Regions from separate parts of the Virgibacillus sp. FSP13 genome, predicted to be linked through region 1. Evidence: riboswitches for the same ligand, from Rfam matches in the RefSeq annotation. Region 1 holds a riboswitch; the other holds the start of a gene.

Region 1 (10,151 bases):
GCCAAACTAATTCAAGCTCTTCACAAGTTACACCTGGTTTAACGGCATCAAGCGCTGTATTAATCCCTTCAACAACAACATCAGCTACATATTGCAACTGCTCCGATGGCATACCAATTACCGCTGTTCGAGCTAATGGTGAATGATAACGTTTGTAGCAACCTGCCAATTCAACAATCACTGGATCACCCTGTTTGAACGTATCATCCGTCCAAGTCAAATGACATGCAGATGTTTTATCACCTGTAGGGAGTAATGGAACAATTGCAGGGTAATCCCCGCCAAAATCCTCCAAGCCGCTGATTTGCGCATGTGCGATTCCTGCTACGACATCACATTCTCGAACCCCTTCATTTAACGTATCAAAAGCAACTTGCATGGCTTTTTCGGAAATTTTTGCAGCCTGTTTAATATAATCGATTTCCTGTTCCGATTTTATAATTCGAACCCAATTGACCATATTTGTACCATCTTTAAAGGTGGCATTAGGTAATCCTTGCATAAGTTGCATATAACATTTAGCCGTAAAATAATAAGCATCAAGTTCAACAGCAATGGTTTGATTATCACGCTTTTTCATTTTTAACAGGTCACAGACAAAATCCATTGGGTGTCTTATTGTTGATTGAACATAATTATCGGCATATGGAAGAATATGGTCTGCATCAAGCCATGTTGTATGTTTCGCCGCACTAGCATCCTGCCCACGACCTACCCAAATCGGCTGATCTTCATCAAGCATCACAATAAGTAGTTGATGAACGTAAAATGACCAAGCATCATATCCGGTTAAATAATTCATGTTTGCCGGATCAGTTACCAACAGAACATCGACTCCAGAATCAACCATCCGCTGTTTCGTTTTGGTCAACCTCGTTTGAAACTCAGAAATAGGAAATGTTAACACATTCATCCCTTCCCCTCTTGCATAATTTAACTGACGCTCTTTTGAACGCGCTTACATAAATTGAAAATGAATTTGCATTAATGGTGAGTTTGGTTAATTAGTATGATGTGGGCTGATATAATTTAACAGATATTGTCCCGCGTAAACGGGCAGTAATAGCGTGGAAAGTAAGAAAACCCCACTAAATAAAAGATGAGTATTAGAAGAAGTTTTACCTTATCCAATAGATACATAAAAGAATGAATCATGGAAAATAATGAACTTTTGTCGATTGTCGACACTGTGTTACTACTATTATAGTTCAGTTCTTTTTTTAAAGTCAATAATTATTTGAATAATTAAAATGTACTATTATTTTATGAAATAATACCTTAAAATGCTATTGTTCAAACTTAATTTAAGAAAAAATGGGAATTAGTTTAGATCGTTATTTAGGCTCTTTGTTGCTTTATAATTTCGTAGTTGAAAGAAAATGCAACGCACTATACCCAGCGGAGGAAATACACGTAGACTCCTGGGGGAAGAGAGGCATCGGTGAGACCCCGCAGTGCGTTAGCACGAGGAGGCTCAACAGCCGCCCCCGGAAAGCGAAGTGTATTTCCGTAGCGGTAATTAGTGCGCATTTTATATATATTGTGTCAAAAAAACAATCTTTTAGAAAACAGCCTTTTTTAAAAGACTAAAAAGCTCGACATTGCTTCATTAGCTAATGTCGAGTTTTTACATTCTTATACTTAGAAAAATTGCCAGTTATCACAAAAACAAGTAGACGGGATAACTGCATTTATGCAATACGGTCAATTTCTTTTTTCATATGATCATCTGCATATTTTTTTCCGTACTTCGCCATCGAAATTTTATATAGAATCACACCTAGGACAGCCCACAATCCAACAATCGCCCATTCGTAAGGCCAAATCAGAGCGGACGGCATTCCTGGCATATACAATATGGATATTCCTGCAGCCAATACCACTGCAATCCAACCAAGTGTTGTGCCGCCAGGGAGTTTAAATGGGCGTTTCATTTCAGGCGCTCTTTTTCGTAGGATGATAAACGAAATAGCCACCATCAACCAGGCAACAACTAACCCAAGTCCACCAGCATCAACCAACCATACAAGTGCTGGACGTCCTAATAATGGAGCAACTGTTGAAAATAGACCAATCAGCAAAATTGCTTTATGTGGCGTTTTATATTTTGGATGCAATTCACCAAGGGCTTTTGGTAGCATTCCCGCGTTCGCAAGTGCATAAATTGCACGACTACCACCTACATAGAAACCAATCCAGCTTGTTAATATCCCACCAATACCACCAAGCACAAGGATATTGCCCATAAAGCGGCTATCCCCAAAGGCCTTAGCCATTGCATCAGCTGTTACTAGATTTGACTCACCGATTTCAGCTGGATTCATTATCCGTGACACTCCAAAAATAATTGCAATATACCAAACAACCGCAAGAATGACCGATACGATTAGTAATTGACCGATTCTCTTCTGTGGTAGATTTATTTCTTCGGCAGCTTGTGGTATGACATCAAATCCAACAAACATAAACGGCGTCATAATAATAACCGATAGTAAGCCTGCAACCCCTTTCTCAAATAATGGCTGCATGTTTTGTACATTTCCACCAACAGTACTCCCCGTGATTAACAAGAGTCCCGCAATGATGATTAACAATGTGAAAATAAATGTAATCACTGTTGTCAGCTTGATCCCACGGTAATTAATCCACGTTATGAGTAAAGATCCAACAATACCGATCCCAGCCCATGTAGCAGTTACATCCCATCCTGCAATTGTGTATAAATAACCTTGACTATAATTGGGAATTAAATACTCGAAAACAGTTGGCAGTGCAACAGCTTCAAAAGCAACTACAGAAACATAACCAAGAATAATCGCCCAGGTAGCGATAAAAGATGCTACCCTTCCCATCGCCTTATAACTGTAAACATGCTCCCCTCCAACAAGCGGTAATGCCGATGCTAGTTCCGCATATGTAAGCCCGACAAAAATAACTAATGTTCCACCAATTGCAAAAGCAAAAATGGCCCCAAGTGATCCTGCCTCGGTTATCCATAAGCCAGTTGTTACGACCCATCCCCATCCAATCATCGCCCCGAAGGCAAGTGCTAGTACTTCCTTATTCCCCAAAATCTTTAATAGTTTTTGTTCGTTTTTCATTTGCTCCCCTCCAATCGGATCATTATAAAGTCACACTATTCAGTTAACTATGATTACACAAACTCTTATAATTATCTTTATGCTGGTCTTGGTGCAATTATTTATCTCTCTTTGTGCTCTTATACATCCTACGCATTGCAAATCTCTACCAAAAAACTTCATTATATAAAACGGAGGCGACAAACCACCCCCGTTTTAGTGCGTAACGCCAAGTTGACTTTGAACTGCCAGTACTGCATCATGAACTTTCTCAACCAATGTATTAACTTGCGATTGATCCATAATGAGTGGTGGTGCAAAGCAAATAATGTCTGATCCGTCATACGTAACAGGGCGACAGATGACTCCTCTTTCATGTAAAGCTTCGATCACTTTCGGTGCAACTTTTAAATCCGGAGAAAAACGCTTGTTTGTTTTCGGATCCTGCAGGAGTTCAATTGCCCCGAGAAGGCCAATCGTTCTAACATCTCCAACAATATTTAGTTCATGTTTCATCCGTTGGAAGCCTTTCAGCAATACTTCACCCATTTTTCGAGAGTTTTCCACCAACCCCTCTTGTTCCATAATTTCAATATTCTTCAATGCCACAGCTGCGGCAGTTGGGTGCCCACTATATGTAAAACCGTGAAATAGCGTACCCTTCGATTTTTCTTTCAACACGTCATGAATATGATCGGAAACAACAACTCCTCCAAGTGGAATATAACCACTAGTAACCCCTTTAGCAAATGTCATCATGTCAGGAGTAACGTTCCAATTCTCCATTCCGAACATTTTTCCAGTTCGTCCAAATCCGGTGATCACTTCATCCGCAACAAATAAAATACCGTATTCATTACACAACGCGCGTACTTCTTTAAAATAATCTTCGGGTGGAATTAGTACACCACCTGCACCTTGGACAGGCTCTGCCATAAATGCTGCTACTGTTTCCGGTCCTTCTGTTTCAATCGTGTGGCGTAGTGACATGATGGCTTTTTCCGTACTACTTCCATATGGTGTATCCGCATGGGTAATGTCCGTCATCATGTGACCAGCCATCCCCCAAAATTCAGGAATCCCCGTCACACTTGTCGAAGCTGCCGCAACCCCGTGATAGCCACGTTTTAGTGCAATAATTTTACGTCGTTGTGGTTCCCCTTGTATCTTCCAATAATGACGTACTAACTTTACTGCCGAGTCATTCGATTCCGATCCTCCTGAAGTGAAAAAAACGCCATTTAATCCTTTGGGGCTGATGTTCGCAATTTTTTCTGCTAGTTTAATAGCCGGTTCATGGCTAAACGTAGAAAAAGCGGAGCTAAATGCCAAGTTTTTCATTTGTTGTGCAGCAGCTTCAGCCAGTTCCTCTCGCCCGTGCCCTACATTGACATTCCACAATGATGACATCGCATCAATGTATACGTTTCCATTTTTATCTGTTAAATAAATCCCCTCCCCCTTTTCCATAATCACCTTTGCGCCATTTTCCTGTTGCTGTTTGATTGATGAAGTCGGATGAATAAAATACTTTTTATCCAATTCGATTAAATTGTCCAATATGAATCCCCCTTTTATTCAAAATAGTTTTCGTAAATCAAAAAACCAGCAATACAGGCAGATCAAATAAGCATACTCTCTCTACCTATATTAACTGGTTTTAATCCAAGGTCTTGCTCCACTTCATCAGTAGAGTCAATTAGATTTAGCAGTCAATCATAATCTTATTATTAATAATTTACCAAATATTCAAACCGAAGTCAAACCTTTTTAGATCAAAATGTATTTGTCTATTAAAGTTTTAGAACATTTATCTCAAATTATTTTACCTTAAAGTGAGTGTTCAAAAGGTTGCCAAATTAGAAGCAAGCCAACGATGAGATTGGCCGCTTATTATTTGGTGACTATTTGAACAACCTCTTAAACAAAAATATCATGGTAAAGAACTGTAAATCTATTAGCTTGCATTAAGAATACATAAGAAAAGAGCATCCAAAATAGTGCTGCTCTCTTCTCTATCTAGATTTATATTTCAATAAATCGAGGGAATTTTTAACTATGTTCGATCCCAAAAACGTTGATGAGCGATTGCGGAGACAAAATCTTTTCCAAAGTTTGGATTGTTTGCAGCAAAAACGACCCCGGCCAAGTTATTTCCTTCTGTTGATTTAATATAAGACTGGGCTGTCGTTGCAACACCAATTGGTTTATAGTGTTTGTATTGTTCACTTACATAATGCAAAATTTGCTGATTGAATTTTGCTTGATTTTCAGTTCTTCCACCAACAACATAAGTAGAGTCATAGAGGACAGGATATGTTGAAACAAAAGGCTTATCAACTTCAATTTTTGTGCCATCATCCCCAGTAACCATGCCAAGATTTTCACTAATAATCTCTATAAATACCCCATATTGCTTCAAGGTGTTAAGAACACTTTTTACCTCCTCACCGTTAAATCCATTGCCAATTAATACCCCAACTTTTCGTGTGTATGCATAATGTGGAGTATTTGCCATAGAAACCGCTGGGGAACTCTTCGTAATCGGGACATTTGAACCCTTTGGACGTTCTACACCAACATTGTCGGCAATGATACATGCCATCTCCTTATCAACGTTGACAAACATATCGACAACTTGTTGCCTAACAGATTTACTTTTTACATATCCAAGGTGAAAGCTGAATGTTTCTATAATGTGTTGTTTCTCGACAGATGTCATACTGTTCCAGAAAAGTCTTGGCTGGGAAAAGAAATCATAGAACGATTCGCTTGGGCGTTCTCTCGTTTTATGCCCTTCTACTTTCTCTGGATAATGCGCGTATCCACCTTCTTCAGGGGGAGTCTCTGCAGGAGTATTGCCGGCTAACGAATTTTTATGATAGTTTACGGAATCAACGTCAATCCGATGGCGCACATCGCTTTGTCGTTGGTTAAAGTTTGTTTCGACGATAGGTTTATTAACAGGTATTTCATTAATATTTCCCGTTCCAAGTCGATGATAATCTGTATCCCTGTAAGCAAAGGACCTTCCCTGTAGAACAGGATCATTGGAGAAATCAATTCCTGGAACAAGTGTTGCCGGGTCAAATGAAGACTGTTCTTCTTCTGCAAAATGATTATCAACGAGTCGATTCAACGTCATTTTACCAATGATTTCAACAGGGACGACTTCTTCCGGCCAGAATTGTGTATCATTTAGAATGTCAAAGTCATATTTGAATTCATCTTCTTCAGCGATCAACTGCACACCTAATTCATATTCCGGATAGGCACCGCATTCAATGGCCTCATGTAAATCTCGCCTGTGGAAGTCTGGATCTACACCTCCGATAATATTCGCTTCATCAAGTAGCAATGAATGAACCCCAAGAACAGGTTTCCATACAAATCGGACAAAAGTTGATTTCCCCTGTTGGTTGATAAATCGGAACGTATTGACCGGCCAAGCTTCCATCATTCGCCAGCTTCTCGGACGGCCCCGACCGGACATCAGCCACATTATGAAATGCGCAACTTCTTGATTATTGGCGACGTAATCCCAGCTATTCGTGTGCGCAACAGTGGCTTGTGGGACTCCCGTACGCGGATTCGGCTTAGCCATATGCGTAAAATCTGAAAATTTCATGGCATCCATAATAGAGAAGATAGCAAATGAGAGTGCCAACATATCATAATTTCCTTCTTGGGTATAAAACTTGGTTGCAAAACCACGTATATCGATTGCTGTATCTTTAGAACCTTTACTTCCTATAAAATTAGAGAATCGAACAAATACTGGTGTTTTGCATCCTGGCTCCTGCAAAAAGTGTGCTCTTGTGACATGGCCCATGGATTTATATAACTCAAATTCACCATATGCTCCGTCACCTCTTGCATGAACCACTTTTTCCGGTATCCGTTCTCGGTTAAAATGGGATTGTTTCTTATAAAAATGGAAGTCTTGAAATAACGTTGGACCGCGTCTTCCCGCCCTCAACGACCATCTGTCATTTGAAATTTTTAAACCTGCATCACTTGTCAGCTTTTCGCCTGGGCCCGTATTTTTGCGGCGGTACTGTTCTAGTTGCTCATCTTTTGGGTTGCCGTCAGTCGGCTTTTTATTTCTATCTTTATCTTTATCCATCTGATCACCCGCCCTGTTGTAAGATTTAAAACTCTACTTTAATCCATATGTGCCGTTATAAAATTTATTACCTTTTTTAATCTAAATATTGCAACTGGGAAAAAGTAGCGCAGATGATTGTTTTTGTAAATAAAACCAACAGTAAAGATGACGCAAAACGCCGAGCAACTACACTCATAGTAGTTTCTCGGCGGTTTTGGGCGGTATTTTCGGTGACTTTCTGCCTTTGTCCGGCGATTTCTCGCTCTCTTCCGGCGACTTTTCGCTTTCTTCCGGCGACTTTCCGCTTTTTTCCGGCAACTTTCGCTTTCTTCCGGCGACTTTCGCTTTCTTCCGGCGATTTTCCGCTCCCGTCCGGCGACTTCCTGCTAATCGAATTCTGTTAGATCAACAAAAGACGCCACCCAATTTGGTATGACGTCCCCTTACATTATGTTTCCAACTTAGCTCTCTCTTCTTTTTCAGCTCATCAAACGATACTCAGCGGTTATCTATCTTCTCCGGATACAAATCATGATTCATCATCCGATGGTCGGCCATTTGCATAAATTTTGTTCCAGGCTTTCCATAATTACAATACGGATCAATCGAAATACCTCCGCGCGGTGTAAATTTCCCCCACACTTCGATATACCGCGGATCCATCAGTTCAATAAGATCGTTCATAATAATATTCATACTGTCTTCATGAAAATCGCCATGATTTCGGAAACTGAATAAATATAATTTTAATGATTTACTTTCCACCATTTTTTCACCAGGTATGTAGCTAATGTAGACCGTACCAAAATCTGGTTGCCCTGTTTTCGGACACAATGTTGTAAATTCTGGACAATTGAATTTTACAAAATAGTCCCGGTTTGGATGCTTATTATCAAATGTCTCTAAAACTTCTGGTGTATAGTCAAATTCATATGTTGTTCCCTGGCTGCCTAAAAGCGTAATATCTGGTAGTTCATCGTCTCGTCTTCCCGCCATTTATATACCTCCCAATCATGTAAAAAGACCACGGCCTAAGGCACATGGTCTTTTAATCGCATCATCTGTCCTTAGTTTTTTATAGAGGGTTTAAGCTAAGAACCTCTCCCATTTATCACCAATTATTATATAGTGGGCATAGTGTTATGTCAATTCAACATTATCTTTCAACAGCAAAAACAATGCCACTTTGTTTACGCGCTTCTTCCGTAATTGAAAGCACTAAGTAACTTAACTCTTTCAATGCTTTATATTCCCGATCATTTGCCGTTTCAATGATTTTTCGAAAATGGTTAATTTCATATACCATGTCATGGTCATTAACCACAGTCTCTAATAAAACTTTTTCATCTGAATGGGTTTTAATTAGTGCTTGATCTGTAAGTGTTCCAGTATCACCGAATAATAGCGTGCCCTTTTCCCCATGAATTTCATTGGGATTATAGGAATTGGATATTTTCGAGCAAACAATAGTGCAAGTAAAATCAGGATACACTAAAACAAGAGTGCCATTTCCATCAACACCACTTTCTAGCTTCACAGGAAAATAGGCAACACGTTGCGGTTTTCCAAATAGCGCCACAGCAATAGTAAGTGGATAAACGCCTAAGTCAACAATCGCACCACCGGAAAATTCAGCTGAGAAGATATTAGGAACTTCCCCTGCTAAATATTTGTCATATCTTGATGAGTATTGTACACGTTGCAGCATCATACTACGGACGGTACCTATTTCTTTCATATTCTCCTGTAAACGTAAAAAATTAGGAGAATGGATATTCCGCATTGCTTCAAATAAATAGACTTCATTTTCCTCAGCAATTCGATGTGCTTCCTGTAACTCTGTTGTATTTGAAAAAATTGGCTTTTCACAGATGACATGCTTTTTATGCTTTAAAAATAAAACAGCCTGTTCAAAATGCAAGGAATTGGGCGATGAAATATATACACAATCGAGTTCATTACTCGCTGCCATTTTTCGTAAGTCCGTGAAATAATGTGGTGCATCATGTTTCTCAGCAAATTGCTTCGCTTTGTCTTCCGTGCGGGAATAGACTGCTGCAAGCTTAAAATTATCTGCTTCGTTTGCGGCATCAATAAAAGTATCCGTGATCCAGCTTGTTCCAATGGTACCGAATTTCATTTTTTCACTCTCCCTTTTCATAATTAGCGTGTACTACCTCATCTGTATTTTAGCAGGAAAAGACCTGGAACGCACGATACGAGTTGGGATACTGTTTGTTACAGAAAGTTATAATCCATTCTATCACCCTCCCTCCACAACTTGAATTTCCAATAAATTAATATTAAGATATTTCTAATTATCGATATTAACAGGAGGAATCATTATGGACTTAGGTTTACAAGGAAAGTCAGTTGTTGTAATGGCATCAAGCAAAGGCTTGGGAAAAGCAACGGCCCAATTATTCGCGGCTGAAGGAGCACATGTCTTTATCTCCAGTCGAAATGAACAGGAATTGGATAAAGCGAAAAATGATATACAGAAGGAAACCGGAAATGAAAACGTGGAATATGCGGTCTGCGATATTACCAAACCTGATTCCATCAAACAATTAATCGAAAAAGTAGTGGAGAAAAATGGCACGATCGATGTACTGGTTAACAATGCTGGCGGTCCTCCAGCAGGGCTATTTACCGATTTTGATGATCAAGCATGGTACGATGCGTTTGAATTAAACCTGTTAAGCTTTGTCCGAACCATCCGAGATGTTTTGCCCTATATGAAAAAACAACGAAGCGGTCATATTGTCAACATTGCTTCCTCTTCCATTAAACAAACACTGGATAATTTGATTTTATCCAATACGTTCCGAGCTGGGATTGTTGGTCTTTCCAAGAGCCTCTCTCAGGAACTAGCAGAAGATAACATTTTAATTAATACCGTTGGCCCAGGAAGAATTGCAACTGATCGTGTTGCCAAATTAGATAAAATAAATGCGGAGAAG
Region 2 (10,151 bases), on a different contig from region 1:
TCTATGTATCCACTCCTAAGACGGTTAACGAAAGATGGATACTTTACAACCTACTTACAGGAATCTTCAGAAGGCCCTTCTCGTAAATATTATAAACTAACAGACCAAGGCAGGGATTACCTTCATGAACAGATGCGAGAGTGGAAGGAATTTTCAAATGCAGTCAATCAATTAATTAAGGAAGGTGTCAGCAGTGAATAAAGAACAATTTTTAAAGGTTTTAGATAAATCCTTAAAAAAGCTCCCTTCAGATGAGCGTCGGGATATTATACAGGATTTTGAAGAGCATTTTGTTTTTGGATTGGAGGAAGGAAAAACGGAAGAGGAAATTTCAGCTACCCTTGGCTCACCTAACCAAATTGCAAAAGAATTACCTGCCTCCTATCATCTTGAAAAAGTAGAAGCAACTGCAACGACCGGTAATATTATCCGAGCCGTATGGGCTGTTGTCGGATTAGGCTTTTTTAACTTAGTGATCGTGCTTGGGCCCTTTATTGCATTAGCTGCAGTGGCTTTTGCAGGATGGGCATCAGGAATTGCGTTTATTGTGTCGCCTCTTTTAGTATTGATTAATGCAATAATATATCCAGAGACATTTGCACTTTTTGATTTATTCTTTTCATTGATGCTTTCTGGTCTTGGGTTATTTATTGCGATTGGAATGTTTGTCGCAACCCGCAAATTAATCGATGGATTTATCCGTTATTTACAATTTAATGTAAAACTTGTAAAAGGTGGTTTAAAACATGATTAAAAAAACAGCTATTGTTGCGTTAATACTTTTGTTGGTTGGCATTGTTGGCAGTGTCTTCACGTTTCAATCGATAAACAAATCTGAAGACGTCACTGAAGAAAAGGTGATTGATGGTGACTTCAAACAAATAAAAATTATAACAGATGAAGCGAAGGTAGAGGTATTGCCGACAAGTGATACGGAAGCTAGAGTTGAGTTATCAGGTAAAAGTTCTAACTATCGTTTAGCAAGCGGTGTAGAAGAGTCTACACTCAAAGTGGATGTAGGGTATAAACAGAAAAAGCTATTTAACTTTGATTTTACCTCGTCACTTTTATCGTTAAAAGTGTATGTTCCTAAAAAGGTTTATGATTCCATTCAAATAGAAAGTGATAATGAGCGTGTTAAAGTAGATCGTCTACAGGCAAAACAAATACACGCAAAGACAGACAACGGAAGCATTAAACTGAACGATTTAGAGAGTTCAAAGGTCACTGCTGAAGCTGACAACGGAACAATCGACCTTAATAGTGTGGTAGCCGATACTGTCATGACGGAAGTGGATAATGGTAAAATTATTTTAGACCAAGTAGACGGTAAGCTTTCTGGTAAAACAAACAATGGAAGTATTTCGCTCATAACACAGAACCTAGATCGCCCCATAGATTTTGAAACGGATAATGGGAAGGTCAAAATTCAAACGGAAAAAGAGCCAACAAATGTCATCCTTGATGTGAAATTAGACAACGGTAAAGCCGACATCCTCGGAAAAACGAATTGGGACACTGTCATTGGCGATGGAAAACACTTGATTAAATTAACGGCGAAAAACGGAACAATCACTGTAACGAAATAATAATGTTTTAGGATATTTGAAAGGAGAATTATCAAATGATAAAGCAAATTGACATTGCCCGAAATTAAATATTAGTACAGGAGGATGATATAAAAATGCCCGAATATGAAGTAAAGGTATATGAAGAGATTCATGCGTGGCAAAGGAAAATTTTGAAACAGTCGAATCTATTTAACCGGGTGTCAAAAAAGGCGCAAACGAAAATAAATGGAATGATACCGGAAAAGGTTCATCGTGTGATAACAGAAAGCATAAAAAACATGGTAAAGGCAACACTGTTTGGTTCAAACCTTGTTCAAAATAAAAGGCTATCTGAAGGTAAGAGTCTCTATGATCGGGATGAATTACTTCGGGAAAAACTATCATCGTATCGGAAAACTGCGGTTGTAGAAGGAGCTGGAACGGGTGCGGGGGGTATCTTTCTTGGGCTTGCTGATTTCCCGTTGTTGCTATCGATTAAAATGAAGTTTTTGTATGAAGCGGCTAATGTATATGGGTTTGATGCAACCAAATATGAGGAGCGCTTGTTCATTCTTCATGTTTTTCAGCTTGCTTTTTCAAATGATGAAAAGCGAAAAGAGACGTTTCATATACTTGAAAATTGGGATACAGAAAAAGAGGAACTCATCGATATGGATTGGCGAGTGTTCCAGCAAGAATATCGGGATTATATCGACCTTGTTAAAATGCTGCAATTAGTTCCAGGACTTGGTGCGATAGTTGGTGCGTATGCCAACTACAATCTCCTTGATCATCTTGGGGAGACGGCGATGAATGTATATCGAATGCGTTTGCTGAGGATTCCGCCAGCAGACTTCTAATTTCCGGTTGCTTTTGAGTTGTATTTCAGATGAAGAACTGAAAAAATGGATAATGAATAATTTTGATAGGAGATATGGAAATGAAATGTAAAATAAATCGCAATGCAGCCAAGGTCTTAAAAAGAATGTTGGAAAGTGAGGAAGCAGAAGGGAAAATGATTCGTGTATATGTGACACATCTTCATGGTGACCATGCACATTACGACATTGGACTGGATACTCCGACAGAAAACGATGAAGTTGTAAAGACAGACAAAGATATTGATATCATCCTAGAAAAGGGCAATGAATATTTAGATGGTATCTGGATTCAATATTTTTATGTGCCAGAAGAGGAAATGGTTATTACGAATTCTTCGATGGGAATGCATCATTAATGTACAGCAACCACTTGTGTTAACGAGGTGGTTGCTGTTTTTTCTACTCCTTAATTTTCACCCCCAAAGCTTTGGCAAATCCGATTGCTTGGTCAGATGATATCATACACCCTTCCAAGTCTTTTAACGTAATATTAAGCCGTTCAAATCTACTTGTGCTTAAATCAATTCCATTCAGCGGTGTGTTGGCAAATGTTGCTTCACTTAATTCACAATCGTCAAAATGGATTTTCTTGAACTGACTTTCATAAAAATCACCTGACTCGAGGGAGCATGATTTAAATTCAACCTGTTTCAGTCTGGCAAAGCGAAATGAGCTTAAGTTTGCCCGGCATGTCTCAAAGGAGATGTTTCCTAAAGTGGCCTCGGATAGATCGATGCCAAGCATTTTTGATTCCTTGAATGTCACCCGATGAATGATTCCACCACTAAAATCAGCATTGGAAAGGTCACAATGGTCAAAAATACAATCGGTTAATTCAATAGCGTGGAAGGCCACGTCTTCAAAAAGTACATTCTTGAAAATCACTTGAACGAAAACAAGGCGGCTAATTTCCTCCCCGGTTATGGAACAGTCCTTTATCATACAGTTACTGAAATAGGCATCCTCTGTAATACGAAAAGCTTCTGTTGGTAATTCAGGCGCGACTTTTGGCTTTTGGATGGTAAAATTTTTTGTCATGTTTGAGATCTCGCCTCTATTTTTCATCTAAAATAAGATCTATTTTAATTTCCTGGAATGTTGCTTGTTCATAACTTGGTATTAATCCATTTTTATAAATGGCCCCTTTTTCAATTAGTTTTTGCTTTAACACGATGTTTGTGGGATCTTCAAAAGGAAGGCCATGTATTATGATTGTACTCGGGTCTTTCCATTTAGGAGTTAGCTTGGAATGATCAGAGAAATTCAATCTCTTAGAAACCGGGATCCCATCATGGAAAAAGGGGTGTTCATTTTCCTTATTGCTACCGGGTTCATTTAGACATATGTATAAGGACACGTTATCACATAGCTGCAATAGATCATAATGGATAGCAAAAAGCTGTTTATCAAAAGTGGGAAGATCCGCAATTATCCGCTCTTGCCGTTTCTCTTCCTGTGTTACAAATGATCGTCCATCTTTAGAAGTATCGTTTACGAGAAAGCGTTTGTAATGTTCACTGCATAATAGTGCGGCATACGTATCCTGTTGTTCGATTTGATCAATGCCAAGTTTGTAAAAGGCAAGCTTAGCAGGAGTGGGAAAGTCAATAAATGTATAGGGTGCCTGCTTTTGATCGTTCCAAAAAGGTTGTTTATCGATTGGCTTCCATGCACAGTCATGATGGTAAATTGCATATTCTACAGATTTTCTATATGTTGCACCAGGAAATGAAGCTTCTTTCCATTTAGCGATAAGTTCACCAGAAATTTGTGCATGGTTGTCTTGTTCGATCATAACAAAATTCTCGGCACGTTCACGTACAATCATGGAGATCATCCTTTCAACTGTAGTTTGATTTTAGTATACAGAAATATGGCCTTCTCTTATAGTATTGAGCTATATCAAATGAATTGACATGATTCAGTGGGAGAAGTATAATTACTTACATAAAGTAATTTAATAACAAAATGTAATTAAAGATAATTAGTACGGAAGGGACGTCAAACAATGGAAAAACAATTTTTCAAAAAGCCAGCAACTTATGTCGGGGAAGTTTCAATTAATGTAACCGATTTGGAACGTTCTTTAACATTCTATAAATCTATTGTTGGGTTCAAGGTGCTTGAACAAACAGAACAAAGGGCAGTATTAACAGTGAACGGAGAAACATCATTATTAACATTGGAACAGCCTGATGATGTTGAGCCAAAAGCTGGGAGAACGGCTGGACTCTATCATTTTGCGATTCTGTTACCAACGCGTGCAGATTTATCGGCGTTTTTGCGACATATTATTCGGGCAGGCGTTCAGTTAGGAGCAGCAGATCATTTAGTTAGTGAAGCAATATACTTTTCCGACCCAGATGGGAATGGTATTGAAGTGTATCATGATCGTCCATCATCTGAATGGAGCTGGTCGAATGGTAAGGTTTCCATGGCGACCGAACAACTTGATGGAGATAGTATTCTTGCTGAAAGTGATCAGGAATGGGACGGGTTGCCGGAACAAACAGTAATGGGTCATATCCATCTTCATGTAAATGATTTACAAAAAACAAGGGAATTCTATATAAATGGCCTGGGATTTAACGTTGTAACAACATTTCCAGGGGCATTATTTATATCAACAGGAGGATATCATCATCATATCGGTTTAAACGTATGGAATGGAGTTGGAGCGCCAATTCCAGCAAAAAATAGTGTTGGGCTAAACTATTTTACACTTGTTTTTCCTGATGAGGAATCTAGAACACGTGCCGTTGAGCGATTGCGACAAGTTGGTATCCCTATAACAAATGAGCAAGATTATTATGTGGCTGAGGATCCATCTGGGAATGTTATTCGGTTGTGGGTGGACTGAAAGCGGGAAGTCGCCGGATGAAAGCGGAAAGTCGCCGGATGAGAGCGAAAAGTTGCCGGATAAGAGCGAAAAGTCGCCGGATGAAAGCGGAAAGTCGCCGGATAAGAGCGAAAAGTCGCCGGATGAGAGCGGGAAGTCGCCGGATAAGAGCGAAAAGTCGCCGGATGAGAGTGGAAAGTCGTACCCCAAATAAGGAGCCTGCTAAACTAGAACAGGTTCCTTCCTTTTATTTTAATTGGAAATACACCTGATTTATTCAAGTGAAGGTAAACAAATGGAGGGCGGTATTCCTGTGTATATTAGTAACATAAGTGTATAATTTAATAGTGAATTGAAATCCTAGGGTAAGCGTGTAAGGACTTTAATTGATTGGTTTATGGATTGTATATGGGTCTATTGGCAAGCGTAAATAGGGAGGTATTTTTTTGAAAAGCAGATTAATGGAAATGCTAGATGCACGTAAAAATGAAATGATTGAAATTCGCCGGTATCTACATGAACATCCTGAATTATCCTTTAAGGAAGAAAAAACGGCCCAATATATTGCCGATTTCTATCAAGGAAAAGATGTAGAAATAGAGCGAAATGTTGGGAATGGTTATGGCATTATTGTCACGATAAATGGCGAAAAATCTGGTAAAACAATTGGACTCCGGGCAGATTTCGATGCACTGCCAATTACCGAGGAAACGGATGTAGCGTTTAAATCAAAAAATGAAGGTGTCATGCATGCATGCGGTCATGATGCACATACAGCTTATCTATTAATTCTTGCTGATTGTCTAATCCAGTTAAAAGATGAGATTCCGGGGACAATTAAGGTCATTCACCAGCATGCAGAAGAGGTTCCGCCCGGTGGAGCAAAAAGTATTGTTGAATCTGGCCGTCTGGATGATGTTGATAACATTTTTGGTATCCACGTGCTACCAATGGGAAAAGCGGGTATTGTTGGCTATCATAGCGGCTATTCTTTTAACGGAAGGACCTATTTTAAATTAAAAATTCAAGGTGTTGGCGGCCATGGTTCTTCTCCTCACCTAGCGAATGATTCCATTGTAGCAGGTGCACATTTTGTTACAGCCGTTCAAACCATTGTTAGCCGTCGATTAAATCCATTTGACGCAGGAGTTGTCACGGTTGGTTCGTTCGATGGAAAAGGAACATTCAACGTTATTAAAGATAGCGTGGAACTTGAAGGTGATATACGGTACGCGGATGAAGAAATTCAAAAGGTCATTGCCGATGAATTTCAACGGATTGTAAGAGGGGTTGAAGAAGAATTTGGTGTAAAATGTGACCTCACGTATACCGCTGATTATCCGCCATTATACAATGACCCTGAAATAACTGAAATGGTTGCACAAAGTTTACAACGTCTGGATGATAAAGATATAACGGAAGTAAAGGAATTTCCAAAGATGGCACCGTCAGATGATTTTGCTTACTATTTGGAAAAAATCCCTGGCTGTTATTTTTACATTGGTTGTACACCAAAAGGAGTGGAAGAACCATATTTTAATCATCATCCAAAATTTGATATTGATGAAGATGCCATCCTTGTTGCGGCGAAATCGGTTGGACAAGTTGTGTGTAGTTATTTTGGGTTAGACCAAAATTGAAAACAGTAAAGGAAGTAGCCTCAGCAGTTTGCGTTGCAAGGCTGCTTCTAAAAAAGTAATGAGAACACTTGTTTTTAATTAGAATAATGTAGTATATTAGAAGTAGAAAAACACCTCGGTCATTCCTCTAAAAAAATCTCCAAAGGAAGTGTTATAATGGCACTAACGACACTAGTGCGCGAAGATTCCTCCCAGTATACCTATCATGATCACTTATTTAAAGAATTAATCCACACATTTTTTGCAGAATTCTTAGAATTATTTTATCCAGAAGTTCATCGACATGTTGATTTTTCTGCTATTAAGCCGTTATCAGAGGAAGTATTTACTGACCTGTTCAAGGGAAACAGCAAGAGAGCAGATATTGTGATTGAAACAAAGCTTAAGGGAGAAGACACACTAATTATTATTCATGTGGAACCACAGAGCTACGGGCAACCAAATTTCCATGAACGGATGTATCATTATTTCAATCTTTTATATAATAAATACAGAAATCCAATTTTACCCATAGCCGTTTTCAGTTACGATGAAAAACGAAATGAAAAAGATGAATTTACGATTGAATTTCCATTCTTTCATGTTTTGACATTTAATTTTTTGATGTTAGAGCTAAACAAAGAGAATTGGCGGGATTATATTGAATTAAATAACCCGATCGCAGCAGCTTTGCTAAGTAAAATGGGTTACTCCGAGGAGGAAAAAGTTCAAGTTAAAATTGAATTTTTGCGAATGATGACTAAGATGGAATTAAATCCAGCTAAAAGTAGGCTTATTATTGGATTTTTTGAGGAATATTTAAAATTGAATAAAAATGAGGAGGGAAAGGTAATGGAAGAGATTAAGCAAATGGATGAATCGGAGGAAATTATGAAATTACCAATTTCCTGGGAGGAAAAGGGTAGAGAAGAAGGGAGAAAAGAAGGGAAAAAAGAAGGGAAAAAAGAAGGGAAAGAGGCTGCAAAAGAGGAAATTGCTATTGGAATGCTCAAAGAAGGGGCTTCAATTGAGTTTATAGCGAAAGTTACACGGCTTGATAGAGCTAAAATTGAATGTTTAAAGGAAAAGATTTAACACAAAAACATCCCAAGATTTTTTGACTTGTTTGTCTTGGGATGTTTTTGTGTACGTATATCCTCTATTTTTGTATTCGGATGAAAAAAAGCTTTTTTTAGTGCCATTGTTATGAAATAAAAAGAGAATTCACCCCCCTAGTGAACTCTCTTTTACGTCCGTTCAGTTAAATTAATTTATCAAACTTCACACGCTTATTAAGGGCATACATGATTGGCATCCCTACTGCCATTACAACAAATTCGCCGATAGCTGTTGTCAACCATGTAAATAAAAATGGTGCTCCGAAAGCTAGGCTTAGTTCCCAGGCAATAATAAACATGGTAAATGTGAAGACAAGTGTGTTGATAATCATTAAAAGCCATTTGTTTTTAATGTAACGCGCAATTATAATCGTAATCAATAGTGAAATAATGGATTGCGATACCCCAAAAACGAGATCGTACATACCTAATGGTGAAAAAAAGAAATTAGATAAAAAAACGCCTAATACAATTCCGAAAATGTACTTTTTGTTAAAAACTACAAGGTGATTCAGCACTTCTGGGACACGGAATTGGATATTAGTAAATCCAAAAGGTTGGATTAGTAACGACACTGCTATATATACTGCAGCCAGCAAGCCGTTTGTGACTAGCGTATTTACTTTCATATTTTATTCTCTCCTTAGTTTTTTAACGTGGGATGGTTTCGAACCACGTGTCTGAAAAGCAACTATTTCATTATAAAACTTTATCGAGTAAAATCAATAGGGAAGAGCTTATAAAAATAATTACATTTTCATTTATATAGTACCAGGTGTTAATATCTTATGTTAAAATGATTGTATAAGTAGCAGACCTTAAGATAGATGGGAGAGGTGAAGATACATGTATTATTTCGCTGCGTATCTTTTAAAAATAATATTAAGTCTATTTGGAAGCATAAAGATATATAAAAAAGAAAATCTGCCACAAAAGGGTGGTTATGTTATAGCCTGTACACACACAGGCTGGGTAGATATATTATGGCTTGGCATTTCTGTGTTACCGACAAAAATACATTACATGGCCAAAAAAGAGCTGTTTCAAAACGGCCCATTAAAATGGTTGATGAACAAACTAAACGCATTTCCAGTTGATCGTGAAAACCCAGGACCAAGTTCGATTAAAATTCCACGTAAATTGCTGTCAAAAGGCGAGGTCGTTGGTATATTTCCAAGTGGAACTAGAACAAGCGAGGAAGTTCCGTTAAAAAGAGGAGCTGTAACCATCGCCGCTCATTCTAAGGCCCCTATTATTCCAGTTGCATATGTTGGGCCTAATAATTTCAGTGATTTATTTAAGCGCAAAAAACCTCGTATCATTTACGGTGAGCCAATATATTTATCAAAAGAGTTACCTAAAAAAGAGGCATTGGAAATAATGATGGATGACTTAAATGATGCTTTAAACAAGTTGAAACAAGAGCTAATGACTTATCAGAAATAAGAAAACCCTGTTGCAACAAGCAGCAGGGTTTTTCAGCTTTTGGCTCAACCATAGGAAGGAATGGCCAAAATGCTTTACATCCCGTAATGTTAAATGATGAGTATGGACCTTTTTTATGAAGAGGAGCCGTGTTTGATTGCTCCTTTTTTCTGTGTACTGCCTTTACCTGAAAGGAACCAGCCGATTATAGCAATAGCAAGTAGGATTCCCCAGAAAGTAAACTTCCACCCAGTACTATGGGAAAAGTCTTCAGGTAATAAGCTGACTGCCGGGTGTGCTAAGGTAATAACAGCAAGTTTTACCCCTACCCATGCAACGATCAGGTATGCGGTTGTTTCTAAGCCTGGTCGCTTGTCAAGCAATGTAACAAACCAGGTTGCAGCGAATTTAATTAATATTAAACCAGCTATTCCTGCGATGACTACAATTGCAAATTTCCCTCCGTCCATTCCACCAAACTGTGGTATTGGTGTTTCAGGAAGTGCCATAGCTAGTGCAACAGCTGCCAGAATAGAATCAACCGCAAAGGCTAGATCAGCAACACCAATTTTAGCTACGGTGGACCAGAAGCTATTACCAACAGGGACCTTTTTCTCCTTTTCTGAACCAAAATATTTTCCGATTACATTCTTTGCGCCCAAGTAAATAAGGTATGCAGCGCCGATTGCTTGAACCTGCCATACATTTACTAGAAAGGA

What was found. A riboswitch is a leader RNA that binds a small molecule or an ion and turns the genes downstream of it on or off. The one in region 1 is predicted to bind preQ1.
Region 2: linked by a shared signal. The riboswitch ahead of ACW2QC_RS11620 (QueT transporter family protein) and the one ahead of queF (preQ(1) synthase) in region 1 are both predicted to bind preQ1.

What each region holds. Positions count from the first base shown of each region.
Region 1 is NZ_JBSVKG010000003.1:136,699-146,849, reverse strand. Features, by position in the region: gene ACW2QC_RS04490 (M24 family metallopeptidase) at 1-913, opposite strand, end outside; gene ACW2QC_RS04485 (APC family permease) at 1,692-3,101, opposite strand; gene ACW2QC_RS04480 (aminotransferase family protein) at 3,297-4,640, opposite strand; gene ACW2QC_RS04475 (catalase) at 5,137-7,206, opposite strand; gene ACW2QC_RS04470 (hypothetical protein) at 7,403-7,624, shown strand; gene queF (preQ(1) synthase) at 7,687-8,184, opposite strand; PreQ1 riboswitch class I at 8,250-8,296, opposite strand; gene ACW2QC_RS04460 (Gfo/Idh/MocA family protein) at 8,345-9,328, opposite strand; gene ACW2QC_RS04455 (SDR family oxidoreductase) at 9,534-10,151, shown strand, end outside.
Region 2 is NZ_JBSVKG010000012.1:1,467-11,617, forward strand. Features, by position in the region: gene ACW2QC_RS11565 (PadR family transcriptional regulator) at 1-201, shown strand, start outside; gene ACW2QC_RS11570 (HAAS signaling domain-containing protein) at 194-754, shown strand; gene ACW2QC_RS11575 (DUF4097 family beta strand repeat-containing protein) at 747-1,589, shown strand; gene ACW2QC_RS11580 (EcsC family protein) at 1,685-2,410, shown strand; gene ACW2QC_RS11585 (iron-sulfur cluster assembly accessory protein) at 2,491-2,787, shown strand; gene ACW2QC_RS11590 (pentapeptide repeat-containing protein) at 2,831-3,469, opposite strand; gene ACW2QC_RS11595 (DUF3891 family protein) at 3,486-4,259, opposite strand; gene ACW2QC_RS11600 (VOC family protein) at 4,440-5,291, shown strand; gene ACW2QC_RS11605 (hypothetical protein) at 5,309-5,542, shown strand; gene ACW2QC_RS11610 (amidohydrolase) at 5,717-6,910, shown strand; gene ACW2QC_RS11615 (Rpn family recombination-promoting nuclease/putative transposase) at 7,067-7,984, shown strand; gene ACW2QC_RS11620 (QueT transporter family protein) at 8,151-8,636, opposite strand; PreQ1 riboswitch class I at 8,645-8,689, opposite strand; gene ACW2QC_RS11625 (lysophospholipid acyltransferase family protein) at 8,854-9,453, shown strand; gene ACW2QC_RS11630 (TerC family protein) at 9,567-10,151, opposite strand, start outside.